Regions from separate parts of the Xenorhabdus siamensis genome, predicted to be linked through region 2. Evidence: predicted binding sites of a transcription regulator. Region 2 holds the regulator's gene; each other region holds the start of a gene.
The links. The regulator CRP, encoded in region 2, controls carbon source genes, mostly activating them, when cyclic AMP is high. The targets are predictions, from matches to a motif close to ATGTGANNNNNNTCACAT.

Region 1 (6,488 bases), on a different contig from region 2:
TTGGCTTATGTGGCACTGATTTATGGATTCTGGCCGGTTATTTCCCGTTATCGAGTTATTTTCTGGTTCCAGCAGGTTGGCAGAATGCCGTTAACCTGTTATTTAATGCAAACTTTGATTTGTACCGTACTTTTTTATCATTGGGCGCTATTTAATCAGTTCACCCGTTTGGAATTGTTAATATTTGTTCCTTTCGTCTGGGGATGTAATGTTGGGTTCGCCTGCTGGTGGTTGAAATATCATCAAAAAGGACCTGTTGAAACACTTTGGCAGAGTCTGTCTGGAAAATTGGTAGAAAGATTTTAAACCGTGCGGAGCCTATTGTTTGAAAAATAGGCTCTTATTTATTGGGCTGTTTTTTCTCCAGTTCCTGTAATTCTTTTGGTGATACGGCAGGGTAGCCCTCAATTCCGCCAGGAGCGACCTGCTGGATAGGAATTGGTGTCAGAGGACCCAGAAAACGCGGCTCACGCTTCAAAATATAAAGATCAGCTAAAGCGCCGAGGCGAGCAAACACTTCTCGCATACGTACAGTCATCATATTTTTGGGGGAAGACACCGCATAACATTGTGCTTCTATTCCCATGTGCATTGCAATGAACAGAGCGCGTTCACAATGGAAACGCTGGGTGATGATAGTAAAGTCATTGGTATCAAACACTTTGCGGGTTCTGACAATCGAATCTAATGTGCGAAAGCCAGCAAAATCCATCACAATTTTTGAGGCAGGGATCCCAGCCTTGATTAAGTCTTTTCGCATTGTATTTGGTTCATTATAGCTGTGTTGGGCATTATCTCCGCTCAGCAGCAGGTATTTTACTTTCCCGCTGTTATAAGCGTTAACAGCACCTTGAATTCGATAGAAATAATATTGGTTATACACACCAGTTTTATAATATTTGGATGTACCCAATACCATACCAACTTCCCGTTCAGGTAACTGTCTAAGATCATCAAAAACATAGGGAGCGGTTTTCCAGCTGATCCAGCGATCAAGCATAATAGCTGATAGCATAAAAACAGCTATTATGAAAATCAGACTGGTAATCAGGCGCTTCCACATTATTTTTTGCCTTTTACATAATTATAAACACGTGATCAAAGGCTACTTTACTTGATATACCGAAGCAAGTATTGGATGAACATACCGGATAGAATACGCTTTATTATTAGTATGTTTATGGGATTATGGAGATTAGCAGTACTTATTACTAAAGTTTTTTACTAAAAGGCCTGTCAATGTTATCGGCAGGCCAGTTGATAATATATCAGAATGATGTGCGTTTATAGACGCGGTATTCTGGTTTCCAGAAGTTACGCTCAATAGCTTCTTCAAGTGCATCTTCAGAAGTAACCGTTGCTACTCCCTGAATCTGGGCTTTTTTCGCGACTTCTTTAGCGATCTTACGGGAAACGCTCTGAATATCATCGATCAATGGCAATAACGGGCCAGAACCCGTATGTGCCAGTGGTGAACAATCTGCTAATGCGCGGCTGGCAGCCATTAGCATATCATCTGTCACGCGTTTGGCTCCGGCTGCAATAACACCTAACCCGATACTAGGGAAGATATAAGAGTTATTGCATTGTGCAATTGGGAATTCTTGGCCTTCATATTGTACTGGTGAGAATGGACTACCAGTTGCAACCAATGCCTTACCTTCTGTCCAGTTAATAATATCTTCAGGACGGGCTTCGACGCGTGATGTCGGGTTAGACAGCGGCATTACAATTGGACGTTCACAATGTTTATGCATTTCACGGATAATTTCTTCCGTGAACAGACCAGACTGACCAGAAACACCAATCAAAACAGTAGGCTTGGCATTGCGTACAACATCCATTAGCGACAGGCTATCATTGTTAACATCCCAGGATTGCAGTGCGCTACTTTTCTGAACCAGTACACTTTGAAAATCCAGCAGATTTGGTTGCTTATCAGTGAGCAGCCCAAAGCGATCAACCATGAATACACGGGCACGGGCCTGTTCATCACTTAAACCTTCCGATTTCATTTGGGCGATGATTTGTTCAGCAATACCACAACCAGCGGAGCCCGCACCGAGGAAGGTCACAGTTTGGTCTTTCAATTGACGGCCTGCAGCACGGCTGGCGGCAATCAGGCTACCGAGAGCAACAGCGGCTGTACCTTGAATATCGTCATTAAAGCAGCAAAGATCATTGCGGTAGCGAGTCAATAATGGCATCGCATTTTGTTGGGCAAAATCTTCAAATTGCAGCAGTACATTCGGCCAACGACGTTTTACAGCTTGAATGAATTCATCTACGAAATCATCATATTCTTTGCCTGTAATACGAGGCTGGCGCCAGCCCATGTACAGTGGATCGTTCAAGCGTTGCGGGTTATTCGTCCCCACATCCAACACGACAGGTAGGGTGTAGGCAGGGCTGATCCCGCCACAGGAGGTATATAAAGATAATTTACCGATAGGGATCCCCATTCCACCAATCCCCTGATCGCCAAGACCCAGGATACGTTCACCATCGGTGACAACGATGACCTTAACATTCTGTTTAGTCGCGTTTTGTAGCATATCATCAATATAAGCCCGGTTTGGGTAAGAGATGAACAAACCACGGGCACGGCGGTAAATGTCAGAGAAATGTTCACACGCTTCACCGACAGTTGGCGTGTAAATAATAGGCATCATCTCGCTGAGATGGGCGTCAAGAAGCCGGTAGAAAAGAGTTTCGTTGGTGTCCTGAATATTTCTCAGATAAATATGTTTATCTGCGTCATTTTTAAAATCGCAATATTGACGATAAGCACGTTCGGCCTGCTCTTCAATTGTTTCAACGGCTTGAGGTAATAAGCCATGCAGATTGAAATTGCTGCGTTCTTCTTCCGTAAAGGCGCTGCCTTTATTCAACAGGGGAAATTCCAACAGGATGGGGCCAGCGTAGGGAATATAGAGAGGACGTTTACTTTCGTGTTCCAGTTCCATGATGCTTACTCTTTGGACTAATCAATAACAAAATCGGCAAATCAGCGATAGATCCTAAGAAGATAAAAAAAATAAGTACAGTAAATGTTACTTAAATATGTCTATCATGAGCAAAAATGAGAGATAACATACAGAATTAGCTAATTAAATGTTATTTAATTTCTCATTTTTACCCAAAATTCTTCCAGAATAGCCATTTTTAGCAATGAAACTGTCAGAATGTATAGCACTCTGTCTGTTTACAGCCGAGGGAAATTAAGGTGGATTCAGTCGCATTCCATTGTGATAAATGATTGTTTTGCCCTTCTACTAATATTGCCCGTTTGATGGTTCGGCAATCACTGCCTGATAAGTTCATCAATATCAGTGCTGCCTGCAAAGGGGGTAAGCTCGGATTAAATGCCGCATTTTCTGCATAGCGACCGGTATAAACACGATTTTGCTCATCTATCAATGCAATACCTGAGTGGGAATGGCTATAAGGTGAATGACTCTGATTCGCAGCATCCAGCGCAGCCAGCACGAGTTCGTCATTGGTATCCAACTGATAGCCATGATGAATGCTATCCAGCAACAAGGGAGTATCTCCTAAATCACGTGGGCCGAATGCCTCTGGCAGATAGTCAGCCAACGTTAACCGTGGACGATCAGGTAAACAGATTTCCAATTTTGTTCCACTGTTTAATTCATTCATAAATTGGCGGCAATGGCCGCAAGGAGAACAATTAACAGTGACGGATAGCAATTTTTTCTCACCACGTAACCAGGCATGAGTAATGGCTGATTGTTCGGCATGGACAGTTTGCTGTAACGGAACGCCCACAAATTCCATATTGGCACCAAAATAGAAGTTTCCGCTCTCTCCTTGTGCAATGGCACCGACATGAAAGTGTGAGATAGGCGCAATGGAGCAGGCCGCAGCGAGTGGCAACAGGGCAAGTGCTAGCGCATGATCATCAAAGCCGCAGCTCTGCTTAATCGACTCCACCTGCTCTGTTGTCAGCATAGCCGGAAAATCATCATGACCAATGTAGGGCAATAGAGCCTTTTGCAATTTAGGTGTGATTTCTGACCAGATAGCGTGAAAACGAGCTTGCATAGAATAATCTCCAAATTAATCGAAGGTTATTCTAGGATGATCAGTTAGGTTTGTAATGTGATATATACCATATAATTAATGAAATTTATGTAACAAAGATATTATTTTAACAACTTATGTCAAATTTTTTACTATTTAAATGATTTTTTCACTTTTTGGTAACTAGCCAAAAAGGTGCAATAACACAGGAAATAAGAAAGGGGCAATTAATGAAGTAATAACGCCGCAAGTCATCAGTGCCAGCGAACTATATGCACCCTCGACATGATCTATTTCAGCACATCGTGCCGTTCCTACGGCATGAGAAGCTGTACCCATTGCCAGTCCTCTGGAGGCTTGGGTTTTAATTTTCAAGAAATTAAACAAGTTATGGCCAAAAATTGCACCTAAAATACCAACAGCAATGACACAGGCGGCACTGATGGCTGGAATACCTCCAATAGAATGAGCGACTGCCATGGCGATAGGGGTTGTCACTGATTTTGGTAATACAGAAGCCGCAATTTCAGGAGTAGCGCCTGCCCATAAAGCAATAGCTGTACCTGTGACCATTGCAGTAACACTGCCGATGAAGCAGATACTGATAATAGATTTCCATTGAGCACGGATTTGATGGAGCTGTTCGTACAGTGGAAAGGCTAGAGCAACAACAGCAGGTTGTAACAAATCATTCAATATCCGGCTACCGGCGAAATAGTGTTCATAAGAGGTATGAGTCAGCAGCAGCAGAGGAATAATGACTGCCATTGATATCAATAAGGGATTGAAAACAGGAAGTCTGAGTCGGACAGAGAGTTTTTTGGCTACATAAAAGACAGCCAGGGTCAATGGCAATGACCACCAGATATGGTTTAGCATTTTTATTTTCCCTCCTGTTGTGATGATTTCTGTTCTGATAATTGTTTTTTGTGATTAGAGCTGATAATAGTGCGTTCGCGGTGGACATAATGAGAGCTGTAAGCAACGGTAATCATGACGATGACGGTACTGATGATACAGGAAAGGGCAATCGGGAGTATCTGCTGGCTCAGTTGTGGATAATATTCCATAACGCCGACCCCGATGGGTAAAAAGAGCAATGTCATGTTTTTCATCAATAAGCTACAGCCCGGTTTTACCCAATGAGCGGGAATAATCTGAAGCGCCAGCAAACAAAACAGAAGCAGCAAGCCAATAATACTACCGGGGAGAGAGAAGGGGAGATGTGCTGAAATGAGATTCCCTACAATGAGGCATAAGTAGAGCAGCACAAATGCACGCAGATATCGCCAACCTGCCATCAGTACGTTTTGAAAAGACATAACGTATAATTCCTCAATACAAAGAGGGTTATCATACGATTAATACTGTTAATGTGCTATAGGTCACATTAAAAAGCGGGTTCAAAAAACCCGCTTTACTATTTTTCAGAGCATTAGCTTCTTAGAGCATCAGTTTTTCAGAATATCAGGTGATTATTTAACCTGCATACCAGGTTGCGCACCGCTGTCCGGGCTTAACAGGAAAATGTCTTTTCCTCCAGGACCTGCTGCCATCACCATGCCTTCTGAAATACCAAAACGCATTTTACGTGGAGCAAGATTAGCTACCATAACGGTCAGGCGGTTTTCTAATGTTTTTGGATCCGGATAAGCAGCACGGATGCCGGAGAAAACTTGACGAGTTTCACCACCAAGATCAAGGATCAATTTCAGCAGCTTATCCGAACCTTCAACAAAATCAGCTTGCTTAATCAATGCGATACGTAGATCAACTTTGGCAAAATCATCAAATGTAATGGTGTCCTGAATTGGATCATCTGCCAGAGGACCTGTCTGGGTTTTTTGTGGCTCAATGTTCTCTTTGGAGTCGTCTACCATTGCTTCAACTTTAGCCATATCGATACGGTTAAATAGTGCCTTAAATGGCAAAACATCATGATTCAGCAGAGGTTGCTGGATACCATCCCAAGTCAGTTCGGTATTCAGGAAGGTTTCTGCACGGGCAGCGAGACCCGGAAGAATAGGTTTCAGGTAAGTCATCAGCACGCGGAACAGGTTGATGCCCATTGAGCAGATAGCTTGAAGATCTGCATCCCGGCCTTCTTCTTTCGCCACAATCCACGGTGCTTGTTCATCAACATAACGGTTAGCGAGATCGGCCAATGCCATGATTTCACGGACAGCTTTACCAAATTCACGATGAGTGAAATCTTCTGCAATTCCCTGTGCGGCATCAACAAATTTCTGGTACAGCGCAGGATCAGCAAGCTGATCTGCCAGTTTGCCCGCAAAACGCTTATTGATGAAACCAGCGTTACGTGAAGCCAGATTAACAACCTTATTGACGATGTCACTGTTTACGCGCTGAACGAAGTCTTCCAGATTCAGGTCGATATCATCAATACGGGAAGAGAGTTTCGCTGCGTAGTAATAACGCAAGCA
Region 2 (6,488 bases):
CTACTACTGGGCCTTGCGACTCTGCTGGAGCAAATTTTCATTCAAGGTGTTGCACAACCCAACGCTGTATTGGTTGAAATGATCGGCTATATGAAAATTTTCAGCAAAGGAATGTTCACTTTCTTCAGTATCTTGATTGGTTACAACGCGCAGAAGGCTTTTGGCGGTTCAGGCGTTAATGGTGCCATCATCGCTTCTCTGTTTATTTTGGGTTATAACCCTGACGCTCCCAGCGGCTTTTATTCTGGTATCAACAATTTCTTTGGCTTCCTCATCGATCCACGGGGAAATATTATCGGAGTATTGATTGCCGGTATTCTGGGAGCCTGGGTTGAGAAGCAGATCCGTAAGAGCATGTCTGCTGACCTGGACATGATCCTGACCTCAGCCATTACGCTGCTTATTATGGGCGCGGTTACTTTTATTGTGATTATGCCGATAGGCAGTTATCTGTTTACAGCAATGTCATGGCTTTTCACCAATCTAAATGGTAATCCATTCGGTACAGCCATTTTGGCGGGATTATTTTTGATAGCCGTGATGTTCGGTGTGCATCAGGGTTTTGTGCCAGTCTATTTTGCTCTGGTAGAAACACAAGGGTTTAATTCCCTGTTTCCGATTCTGGCAATGGCAGGAGCAGGGCAAGTAGGCTCTGCACTGGCGCTATATGTCAGAGCCAAAAAAGAGTCGTTATTACGCACTCAAATCAAAGGAGCTATTATTCCGGGCTTTTTAGGGATCGGTGAGCCCTTGATTTATGGTGTAACATTGCCTCGCATCAAACCATTCGTTACCGCCTGTTTTGGTGGCGCTGTTGGTGGTTTTTTTGTCGGCCTGATTGCCTGGTTTGGATTGCCCGTCGGCCTGAATACGGTTTTCGGTCCCTCCGGTGTGGTTGCCCTGCCCTTAATGACATCCCAAACAGGCATTTTCATGGGCATGGCAGTATACAGTGCAGGGCTGATTGTTTCGTATATCAGTGGCTTTGTGCTGACATTTTTCTTTGGCAGCAAGAATATTGATTTGAGCTGATTCAGCTAATCCAGATTAATGGTACACAAGCTGCTGTCAAAAGCCCCATCACGATATTGAAAGTAAACCATGCGGTACGGCTTTTTAACAAACGGCCAATCATAGCGCCTAAAATAAGCCATACCATTCCGGTGACTGTATTACACAATAACATCACCACGCTGATAACCAGAATGGAATGGATATATAAATCCCCTGTTAAACTATAGCTACTGATAGCCCCTAACCCCATCATCCATGCTTTCGGGTTCAAAAACTGCAATAGCCAGCCTTGATGGCTTTTAATGGGTGTCCCAAGGGATGGTGTAGCCTCCAGCCGTTTGTATTGTGCAGTCACCGTCTTCCAGGCCAGCCACAGTAAATACAGGCTACCGAGCACCTTCAAGCCGGTGTGTATGGTCGGATATACCAGCAGTAACGCGGCAATACCAAAAGCAGACAGCAACAGGACGCTTTGCATCCCAAAAACAATTCCCAACAACAGTATCAACGAACGGCGGAACCCAAAATTGGCACCAGATGATGTCAGTAACATATTGTTCGGGCCGGGTGTGATCGCGGAGATAAACATAAATGTGCTAAGTGAGAATATCAGGCTGGCGGTCATGGCGTACTTTATCCCTCAATTATTGACATTTCCTTTCTAAGAAAATAGCAGTATGTTATTTAGCATACAAGGCCAGTTAACAATGAAAGTTAAACTCAAAAAACATCCTCAAAGCTAAGCAATACCAGCAGCTAATATAATGTGATATGGAGCGACCACAATGATTATCCCGTGGCAACAAGTAGAACCCGATACTCTACTTAACTTGATCGAAAGTTTTGTCTTGCGGGAAGGCACCGACTACGGTGAACTCGAAAAAACACTGGAACAGAAAGTACAGGATGTAAAACGCCAGCTTGAGCGGGGTGAAGCCCTGCTGGTTTGGTCTGAATTGCATGAGACTGTCAATATCATGCCTAAGGAGATGTTCCGTCCATAGTTTCATATCATTTCTGGCTCAATAAATAGCATTTCATTCAACATCGGTTTGTTTTATTGGCCTGATACTGCTGATCACGAGAACGATCATCCCAATTTTTTATGATAAGGAGTCTGTTTCTTATGTCTGCCAAACACCCTGTCATTGCCATAACCGGCTCTAGCGGAGCCGGAACGACAACCACCAGTGTGGCATTTCGCAAGATTTTCCAACAACTCGGCATCACTGCCGCACTTATCGAAGGGGATAGTTTCCACCGTTATACCCGCCCTGAAATGGACGCAGAAATACGTAAAGCGAAAGAACAAGGCAGGCACATCAGTTACTTCGGGCCAGAAGCGAATGATTTCCATATGCTAGAGAAGACATTCTTTGAATATGGGGAAACAGGTGCTGGCCGCTGGCGGAAATATCTGCATACGTATGACGAAGCTGTTCCCTACAACCAAGTACCGGGTACATTCACGCCCTGGGAATCGCTACCATCAAACACCGATATGCTGTTTTATGAAGGATTACATGGTGGTGTTGTCACGCCGCAATACAATGTCGCCGAATTAGTTGATCTGCTAATTGGTGTTGTCCCCATCGTCAACCTTGAATGGATACAAAAACTCATTCGCGATACCAGTGAACGCGGGCATTCAAGGGAGGCGGTTATGGATTCCGTGGTTCGTTCGATGGATGATTATATTCGCTATATTACGCCACAGTTTTCCCGCACTCACATCAACTTTCAACGCGTTCCTACTGTTGATACCTCCAACCCCTTTTCCGCCAAAGCTATTCCTTCTCTAGACGAAAGTTTTATCGTCATCCGATTCCGTGGTCTGAGCCAAATCGATTTCCCTTATTTACTGGCCATGCTTCAGGGTTCGTTTATTTCCAGTATAAATACTATCGTCGTTCCGGGTGGAAAAATGGGACTGGCAATGGAGTTAATTATGGCTCCGTTAGTTCAACAATTACTGGAAGGCAAAAAAATTTCCTGAATTAAGCACAAGTTAATTATCAATAACGCAGGTAACAAAAAATAATGTTACCTGTGATAAAACACCCACTATTCACCCACTTATAAATGAAAATGTAGTAAATGGTGTTCTGCAAACAGATTTCTGGTAATTTATTAACTGGTTTTATATGCTGAAGCGATACAGGAGAAGACAGAAATGTTTTCCTGTGTTACAAACAAAAGTTACAAGCGAAGCTGGCAGGTTTTATGGGTCTGGATGACTACACCAATATGTTAGCATCCTTTATAAACCTATATAAAATTCTTACTTGTCAGTTTTTCAGCAAGTTAATATGTTAATCTATTGACTTTATAAAGCCAGCCTGATGAGAAACTGTCAGCTTCTCAGAACATAAAGGCGGAAATAACAACAGAGGATAAAGCGAATGGTTCTCGGCAAGCCACAAACAGACCCTACTCTTGAATGGTTTTTGTCACACTGCCATATTCACAAATATCCATCCAAGAGCACGCTTATTCATCAAGGCGAGAAAGCAGAAACGCTTTACTACATTGTTAAAGGTTCAGTTGCTGTTCTAATAAAAGATGAAGAAGGTAAAGAAATGATCCTCTCTTATTTAAATCAGGGGGATTTCATTGGTGAACTTGGATTGTTTGAAGAAGGGCAAGAACGTACTGCATGGGTGCGAGCTAAGAGCGCCTGTGAAGTGGCTGAAATTTCTTATAAGAAATTTCGCCAGTTAATTCAGGTTAATCCTGACATTCTGATGCGTTTATCCGCTCAGATGGCAAGCCGCTTACAAACAACATCGGAAAAAGTTGGAAACCTGGCATTTCTGGATGTGACAGGTCGTATTGCACAGACATTGCTCAATCTGGCCAAACAGCCTGATGCAATGACCCATCCTGATGGTATGCAAATCAAAATTACACGTCAGGAAATTGGGCAGATTGTCGGATGCTCCCGTGAAACTGTCGGCCGCATTCTGAAAATGCTGGAAGATCAAAACCTGATCTCTGCGCACGGCAAAACAATTGTCGTTTATGGAACCCGCTAGTTCTTGAAATTGCGCTTGAATTAGGCCAGTGCGGCCCATAGAGCACTGGCTTTTTGCTTTCCATCCTTCAGCTTCTCTCATCCCTTAACAAAATGAAACCCGCTGGTGCATAATTTAGTGATATCACCTGCCCACAAATGCTTCGTAAAAAAATGGCCGTAAACAGTAGCCAAAAGAGGAAGTAAATCGTTCTTCGTTAATATTTAAGAAAATTATTTAACAGTTCATGTCCTTGTTCACTCAGGATGCTTTCCGGATGGAACTGCACGCCTTCCAAGGGGAGAGTACGGTGACGTATTCCCATTATTTCATCCACATTACCATCATGCTGGCTCCATGCCGTAACCTCAAAGGATGCAGGTAACGTTTCTGCGGCAATAACCAAAGAGTGATAACGGGTAACTGTCAGTGGACGATTCAATCCCTTAAATACACCTTGCTGGTTATGGTGAATTAAACAGGTTTTTCCGTGCATCACCTCACGGGCTTTAACAACACTCGCGCCAAAAGCCTGACCAATCGCTTGATGTCCGAGACACACCCCCAAAATCGGCACTTTCCCGGCAAAATGTGAAATGGCTTCCAGTGAGATCCCTGATTCATCTGGTGTACAAGGCCCCGGAGAGATCACTAAATGAGTCGGTGCTAATTTCTCGATATCTTCAAGCTGTAATTCATCATTACGCTTAACTAAAACATTTGCCCCTAACTCACAAAAATATTGATATAAATTGAATGTAAAAGAGTCGTAGTTATCTATTATTAATAACATAGGAGTTCATCCTACTGATTTTTATAGTTTTATATATTGCGTTGTCCTATTGGACATTATGCGTTCTGTATCACGGTAAAATTAGGTAAAGCAGCACCAACGGTAGCGGGACAGTCATCATACCACATAGACATTTTTAAAATAGGGGCAGGGATTACCGCCAGACAGCGGCACATATCCACAGTGAGGTCTTTTTCGTGTGAAAACGTAGAGGAGTGAGAAAGGGAGACGGCACTTTAAAAACCCTGAAACTTCAAAAAGTGTAATAACAGGCCAATACCGTCTCATTCTCTATCTTTCAGGCAAAAAACGTGTTTTTCTCATCAAGGTTATTGGGAAACAACCTTTGCAGAAAGTATCACAATCGGTTTAACAGGAACATTTTGGTAAGGCCCAACATTTTCTGTTTTGACTTGAGAAATTTTGTCAACCACATCCATCCCTTTCACTACCTTACCAAAGACGGCATAGCCGAAATCACGCTGACCGTGGTCAAGAAAAGCATTATCAGTCACATTAATGAAAAACTGACTGGTTGCACTATCCTTATCTGCGGTGCGTGCCATCGCAATTGTTCCACGCAAGTTACGTAAGCCATTATCAGCTTCATTTTTGATTGGGGCTTTGGTGACTTTCTGTTTCATATCTTTCGTAAATCCCCCTCCCTGGATCATGAAACCGGGAATAACGCGATGGAAAATCGTATTGTTATAAAAACCCTCATTCACATACTCAACGAAATTCTTTGTGGTAATCGGCGCCTTATTGCTATCCAGTTCAAGCTCTATTTCACCTGCTGATGTCATCAGCTTCACGTGAGTTTCGGCAGCCAATGCTGGAGCAGCCATACTGATAGCACATGCCGTCATAAGCGACACAAAAATACGTTTAAACATTGATGGTTCCTTTATTCTTGAGGTCAATAACAAAACCCATAAAACTCATTAAGTGTAATTCCCTATAGCGCTAAGTTGCAAAGATTTACCAACTTTTACGAGTAATGATGAGTTTTGCTAAAGAATATCTATCTAAATAAATATTATATTCTCATATTCTGGGTAGAGTTTATTTTTGGAATAGCGTCTATCTTGGTGTTCTTTCATACATATTAGGCAGGAAAAAGTTGCAGAATATTCTTTACTACGTTAGGCAAAAATAATTTCAGTCAAAAAGCAAAAATATGTCGTAATAGAAACATCACGATAAAGTTACACCTGTCCACAAGCCGTTGCTCTCGGTATAATCACCGCGCTGTTTTTTCGTGTATTCCGCAGGGAGATAATCATTTTGACCATCAAAAACTACAACTATCATACGACCCACTTTGTCACGAGTGCACCTGACATTCGCCACCTGCCTCAAGATGTGGGCATTGAGGTCGCGTTTGCCGGTCGGTCAAATGCCGGTAAATCCAGTGCGCTGAATGCACTGACCCGGCAAAAGAGCCTTGCCCGTACCAGTAAAACGCCCGGACGAACGCAATTGATTAACCTGTTTGAGGTAGAAGAAGGCATACGCCTGGTTGACTTACCGGGTTATGGTTATGCACAAGTGCCGGAAGAAATGAAACTCAAGTGGCAGAGAGCATTGGGCGAATATCTCCAGAAACGTGAATGCCTACAGGGGCTGGTGGTATTGATGGATATCCGTCATCCACTAAAAGATCT
Region 3 (6,488 bases), on a different contig from region 2:
GTTATTGGTGTTACTTTTTATGCAAAATGGTTAGCGATTAAATATCCTGAATATTATTTTACTAATGAAGATCCAGAGTATCTTAGAAAAAATCATCAGAATTACATGGAGGAAAAGGCTAATAAATCCTTGCCGAATTTGTTTTTTTCACTGTTACCTATTATTGTCCCAATAACATTAATTCTAATAAAAGCAATTAATAATATTCTACTGGGAACTGAGGTAATTACGAGAAAAGAAAAAAATATTTATTTTCAGTTTATTGATTTCGTTGGTTCTCCTATTATTGCATTATCAATTAGTGTACTGTTGGCTATTTACATTTTAATGCCAAAAATCCGAAAAGAGGATATTATAGGGCATTTGGAAACAGGATTACAAACAGCGGGTATTATTCTATTGGTTACTGGTGCTGGGGGAGCGTTAGGAACTGTATTGCGTGAAAGTGGGACAGGGGAGCTTTTAGCACAGAATATCGCTAAATTGCCAATTACACCAATTTTGATTCCATTCATTATTGCAACGCTAGTACGTTTAATCCAAGGTTCTGGTACTGTTGCAATGGTTACAGCGGCTTCTATTTCCGTTCCTATCATCAGCGAGATACCAGGTATAAATATGTTGTTGGCAGCCCAAGCAGCTACCATAGGAGCTTTTTTCTTTGGTTATTTTAATGATAGTTTATTCTGGATGGTTAACCGGATGATGGGTATTAAAGATGCAAAACAACAGATGATTGTCTGGTCAATTCCGACAACAATTGCGTGGGGAATTGGGCTGTGTGGTGTATTGTTACTTAATCTCGTCATGTAAGTCATCGTAGCGCTCTGTAAAGGGCGCTTTTCTTTATTCTGTATATTCCAAATAAATCCTCATTACTTTAATTAAGACTTCAGGTTTCGTTACAGCTTGTAACAAGAACTTTGGCTGACATACCATGCACATTTATCGCCAATAATACAGATATTGAAACGGGGTTTTATGGTGGAGTTTTACATTCCAATTATTGGATTGGGAGTGGCGGTATTTACGCTGATTTTTCTGGTCTTACGTACTCGTATTCATGTACTTCTTGCCATGTTAATTGCTGCGGTTATCGCAGGAATATCCGGCGGTTTAACCATGAGCAATGTTGTTGAAGTTATCGCTAAAGGGTTTGGCTCGACATTGGGTAGTATTGGTATTGTGATCGGATTGGGAAGCATGATGGGGAGGATATTGGAAGCCTCTGGTGCAACTGAACAAATTGCCTATAGCTTGATCAAATGGTTAGGTAAAAAGCGCGAAGAATGGGCGCTGGCAATCACGGGTTATATCGTCAGTATTCCTATATTTGTTAATTCGGCTTTTGTGATCCTCTATCCTCTGGTGAAAGCATTGGCGAAGAAAGGTAAACGAAATGTACTGACGTTAGGAGTAGCATTAGCCGGAGGGCTGGTGGTGACTCACCATATTGTTCCACCAACACCGGGGCCGCTTGGTGTGGCCGGAATATTTGGAGTAAGCGTAGGTAAAGTGATGCTGGTGGGAATGATACTGGCTATCCCATGCGTTATCGGTATTACCTGCTATGCCAAATGGTTAGAGACTAAATATCCTGAATATCAGCTTGTTGAAACGGAAGAAAATCTGCGACAAATTCATCAAAGCTATATGGAAGAGAAATCGAACACGCCATTACCTGGCTTATTTATTTCTCTTCTGCCTATTGTTGTGCCTATCGTGCTGATTTTCACTAATGTTGTGAATGGATTATTGTTGAAAACAGCTCTGTTTATCGGTAAGGAAAACCATTTTTATTTTCAGATTCTTAATTTTCTTGGATCACCTATTATCGCTCTGGCAATCAGTGTATTGCTGGCGGTTTATAAGCTGATGCCAAATGTCAGTAAACAAGAGGTGATTGAACATTTGGAAACCGGATTACAAACCGTGGGTATTATTTTATTAGTGTCAGGTGCAGGAGGGGCGCTGGGAGCTGTATTAAATGAAGGTTCAACCGGCACAATACTGGCACAATATATAGCCAGTCTGACAATAACTCCTGTCTTGATCCCATTTATCATTGCGACGTTAATACGCATCATTCAAGGTTCTGGTACTGTGGCAATGATTACAGCAGCGTCTATTTCAGCACCTGTTATTAAACAGATACCGGATATTAATATGTTAGTGGCTGCTCAGGCCGCAATGATGGGAACACTGTTCCTCAGCTATTTTAATGACTGTTTTTTCTGGGTGGTTAACCGGATGATGGGCATTAAGGATGTGAGGCATCAAGTGATCGTCTGGTCGATTCCGACAACCATTGCATGGGGAATTGGACTGTGTGGCATATTGCTTCTTAATTTAATCTTGTAAATGATCCAACGGCGCTCTGTGAAGAGCGCTTTTTGTGATTGTTCTTCGAATATTATTTCCATTTCGGCTCTATACTCACCGTATTATTTATCACACATAAATGTGATTTAAATCACGATTTAATGTATGCGTTTCTTTTGGTTATTAACTAAAAGTGACTTTTATCACCAAAAAATGTCAGAGTATTCACTAAATTTAGGTATCTGTATTTTGATTTTGAATATTCCTGTTGAGGAGCCAATATGTCTGATGTATTCCATTTAGGTATTACCAAAAACGACTTACAGGGCGCAACTCTGGCTATTGTTCCAGGCGATCCTAACCGTGTTGAGAAGATAGCAAGATTGATGAATAACCCAGTCCATCTGGCTTCTCATCGTGAATTTACAACTTGGCGTGCCGAAATTGATGGTAAACCAGTTGTTGTATGCTCTACTGGTATTGGTGGTCCATCAACGTCAATTGTTGTGGAAGAATTGGCACAATTAGGTGTCCGCACTTTCTTACGTATTGGTACAACTGGAGCGATCCAGAAGAATATTAATGTAGGTGATGTGTTAGTGACCACTGCCGCAGTTCGTCTGGATGGAGCCAGCCTGCACTTTGCTCCGATGGAGTTCCCGGCTGTGGCTGATTTTGAATGTACCAACGCACTGTATGCAGCAGCAAAAGCATCAGGTTCCACAACGCACGTCGGTGTGACCGCTTCTTCTGATACTTTTTATCCAGGACAGGAACGTTACGATACCTATTCTGGTCGTGTTGTCCGCCGCTTTCAGGGCTCTATGAAAGAGTGGCAGGAAATGGGAGTGATGAACTTTGAAATGGAATCAGCGACTTTGTTGACAATGTGTGCAAGTCAGGGGTTGCGTGCTGGTATGGTTGCGGGTGTGATTGTTAACCGTACTCAGCAGGAAATTCCAGATGTTGAATTGTTGAAAAAAACAGAAAGTAATGCTTTAGGCATTGTTGTCGACGCGGCTCGTCGTCTGTTGTAATCACTCTATTCAAGGGCCGGAATATTCTGGCCCGATCATTTAATCTTTCTGTTTTCTCCACTTTATTTCATTCTGAAATCTGATAATGTCATAACATTTTGCGTTTATAACGACTGATTTCAATTACAGTTTGTTGCGATAATAGTCTGTTCCAATAACGTGTACTTCAATAAGAAAGAGTGATTATGACCACAACATTTCTATCTCATCCCTCATTACTTCCTTTGAATGGCGGGATCAATTTCCGTGATTTAGGTAATAAGACACTGAACAATGGTTCTAAGATTAAGTCAGGCCTGTTATTTCGTTCAGGCTCTCTGGACATGTTGACTGATAGTGATCAGGCTTTTTTGATGGAACAAAATCTTTTCCAGATCATTGATTATCGTGATAGCAGTGAAATTGAAGACAGGCCAGATCAAGTGTGGCGTGGAGCGAATTACCATCATGCTCCGGCTAACCCGCTTTCCAAAGAAGTTGATGCTAATCTGGATAGGTTGAGTCATGAAGCGCTGGAACAGTTTGATGCGCAAGATTTTATGCTGCGCCTGTATCAATTGTTACCAATTAATAATCCTGCTTATAAGACATTAGCTAAGTTATTGTTACAGCCAGAGAAAGGTGGAATTGTACAACATTGTGCTGTGGGTAAAGACAGAACAGGTGTTGGCTCTGCTCTGGTATTGTTTGCTCTGGGGGCAGATCTGAATACAGTGCTAGAAGATTATTTGGTGACAGATATCACTCTGGCACCGCATCGCGAATATCTATTGGATGAACATGCGAAAGTGATGAGTGATAGTGTGGTTGAAAAACTGGCTTATGTGTATTCAGTCAAGGAAGAATTTTTGATGACTGCACTAAACAGCATCAATGAACACTATGGTAGTGTAGATATCTGGCTGGAAAAAGACATTGGGCTCAATATTGCAGCTCGTGAAAAATTGCAACGTTATTTCCTCGAATAAATCTTTTTTAGGAGTAAATATTTTTTGAATAAGAATAGCAGGTTAGCATTGGTTAATTCATTTACTGCTAACCTGAAATCCGGTAAAGATTAACACAGGAAAGATTAATGTGAGTTTGCATGAAATCATCGAAGTCATCACCAATTTTGTAAGAGATCATGAAGCCTGGGCAATCCCCATTATTTTCTTACTCGCTTTTGGGGAATCTCTGGCATTCATTTCTCTGTTATTGCCAGCCACAATCATCTTATTAGGGCTGGGAGCTCTGATTGGTGAAAGTGGATTAAATTTTTGGCCGATATGGATAGCGGCTGCCGCAGGAGCCTTCTTCGGTGATTGGGTTTCTTATCTGTTTGGTTACCATTTCAAGGAAAATGTCGGCAAAATGTGGCCACTTTCACGCCATCCGCAAACATTAGTTCGTGGTCATCAATTTTTTGAACGCTGGGGGGTGTGGGGCGTTTTCATTGGCCGTTTTTTTGGCCCTTTAAGAGCGGCAATCCCATTGGTGGCAGGTATTTGTGCGATGCCAAAACGTCATTTCCAGCTTGCTAATTTTGCTTCTGCGCTGATTTGGGCATTTGGTATTTTAGCTCCGGGAGCTTTTGGAATGCGTTGGCTAGCAGAGTGGATGGGGTAAAGTTAGCGGGGGGGGTATAGGTGGATATCCATTGGTTATACATGTTAATTGGTGGCTTAAGTGGATTATTAGGCGGAGGGGGCTTTGTCTGGTTTTCTGTTCACCAACGTATTCAATACAAAGAAAATGAATTGCGTGAATTACATAGCCAGCTTGCGGTTAGCCATGAAAAATTAGAGCAATCCCATTATTGGCGTACTGAATGTGAACAATTAAATCAGGAATTGCTTACTCAGCGTGAAATCAATAGCGTACAAGAAGCCGAGTTGCGTGAATTGAGTACTCGGCTTGAAGAAAGCAGACTGGCTGCGGAAGAGAAACAACGTCTCTTGATTAATAGTGAACAGCGCCTGAATACCCAGTTTGAAAATCTGGCCAATCGTATTTTTGAACAAAATCGACGTCGTACTGATGAGTACAGTCGCCAAAGTCTCAATGACCTGTTGATGCCTTTCCGTGAACAATTAGAAGGGTTCCGTCGTCAGGTGCAAGACAGTTTCGGACAGGAAGCTCGTGAACGGCATACACTAACCCATGAAATCCGTAACCTTCAGCAGCTTAATGCCCAGATGGCAAAAGAGGCGATTAATCTGACAAGAGCCCTGAAAGGGGATAACAAAATGCAGGGTAATTGGGGGGAAATGGTCTTGGCACGGGTTTTGGAGGCATCCGGTTTACGTGAAGGACATGAGTTTCATACACAGGTTAACATTAAAACAGAAAATAGTGATCGTTTTCAGCCTGATGTGATTGTGCACTTACCACAAGGAAAAGATGTCATTATTGATGCCAAAATGTCATTGATTGCTTATGAACGTTATTTCAATAGCAATGATGAAACAGAGCAAATACAGGCATTACAGGAGCATATAAACTCCATAAGAGGTCATATCCGGGCACTTAGCCGTAAAAATTATCAACAGTTACCGGGAGTGCGTTCACTGGATTATGTTTTGATGTTTATCCCTGTAAAGCCCGCTTATCTGGTGGCACTTAACCAGACTCCTGAAATACTCGACGAGGCACTGAAGCATAATATTATGTTGGTTAGCCCCTCGACACTTCTTGTGGCTGTCCGCACTATCAATAACCTTTGGCGCTATGAATATCAAAGCCAGAATGCACGCTTGATTGCGGAAAAAGCGGCCAGAATGTATGACAAAATGCGATTGTTTGTGGATGATATGCAGGGCTTAGGACAAAGCCTCAGTAAAGCACAGGCAAGTTACCATTTGGCAATGAAAAAGCTGACAGAAGGAAGGGGAAACCTGATTAAGCAGGCTGAAGGATTTCGTGATTTAGGTGTGGATATTAAACGTCCTATCGACTCACAGGTTATTGATAAATCTTTCCAATCTTTATTGGTTAATGAGTAAAGTCTGAATAGGGTTTTACCGGAAAGGCTGGTACACTTGCTATAATTTTTTGAATGAAAAGCGGACAAATAACATGGCAGATCAATCGAAAGAAACCACTCATTTTGGTTTCCGTACTGTAGCCAAAGAAGAGAAAAAAGATATG

Region 1: cdd (cytidine deaminase) is a predicted target of CRP. The motif match lies at 4,121-4,138, and genes of this name have one in related genera.
Region 3: udp (uridine phosphorylase) is a predicted target of CRP. The motif match lies at 2,462-2,479, and genes of this name have one in related genera.

What each region holds. Positions count from the first base shown of each region.
Region 1 is NZ_JBBMXE010000011.1:46,383-52,870, reverse strand. Features, by position in the region: gene yeiB (DUF418 domain-containing protein YeiB) at 1-306, shown strand, start outside; gene sanA (outer membrane permeability protein SanA) at 341-1,063, opposite strand; gene AAC852_RS11980 (NAD-dependent malic enzyme) at 1,269-2,966, opposite strand; gene cdd (cytidine deaminase) at 3,181-4,065, opposite strand; gene AAC852_RS11970 (CidB/LrgB family autolysis modulator) at 4,228-4,923, opposite strand; gene AAC852_RS11965 (CidA/LrgA family protein) at 4,926-5,366, opposite strand; gene metG (methionine--tRNA ligase) at 5,520-6,488, opposite strand, start outside.
Region 2 is NZ_JBBMXE010000005.1:397,468-403,955, reverse strand. Features, by position in the region: gene murP (PTS N-acetylmuramic acid transporter subunit IIBC) at 1-1,032, shown strand, start outside; gene AAC852_RS05710 (LysE family translocator) at 1,034-1,639, opposite strand; gene AAC852_RS05705 (YheU family protein) at 1,800-2,018, shown strand; gene AAC852_RS05700 (phosphoribulokinase) at 2,141-3,010, shown strand; gene crp (cAMP-activated global transcriptional regulator CRP) at 3,417-4,049, shown strand; gene AAC852_RS05690 (aminodeoxychorismate synthase component II) at 4,246-4,821, opposite strand; gene ppiA (peptidylprolyl isomerase A) at 5,151-5,717, opposite strand; gene yihA (ribosome biogenesis GTP-binding protein YihA/YsxC) at 6,109-6,488, shown strand, end outside.
Region 3 is NZ_JBBMXE010000003.1:92,170-98,657, reverse strand. Features, by position in the region: gene AAC852_RS02965 (GntP family permease) at 1-813, shown strand, start outside; gene AAC852_RS02960 (GntP family permease) at 982-2,361, shown strand; gene udp (uridine phosphorylase) at 2,604-3,359, shown strand; gene AAC852_RS02950 (tyrosine-protein phosphatase) at 3,545-4,327, shown strand; gene AAC852_RS02945 (DedA family protein) at 4,437-4,967, shown strand; gene rmuC (DNA recombination protein RmuC) at 4,988-6,343, shown strand; gene ubiE (bifunctional demethylmenaquinone methyltransferase/2-methoxy-6-polyprenyl-1,4-benzoquinol methylase UbiE) at 6,417-6,488, shown strand, end outside.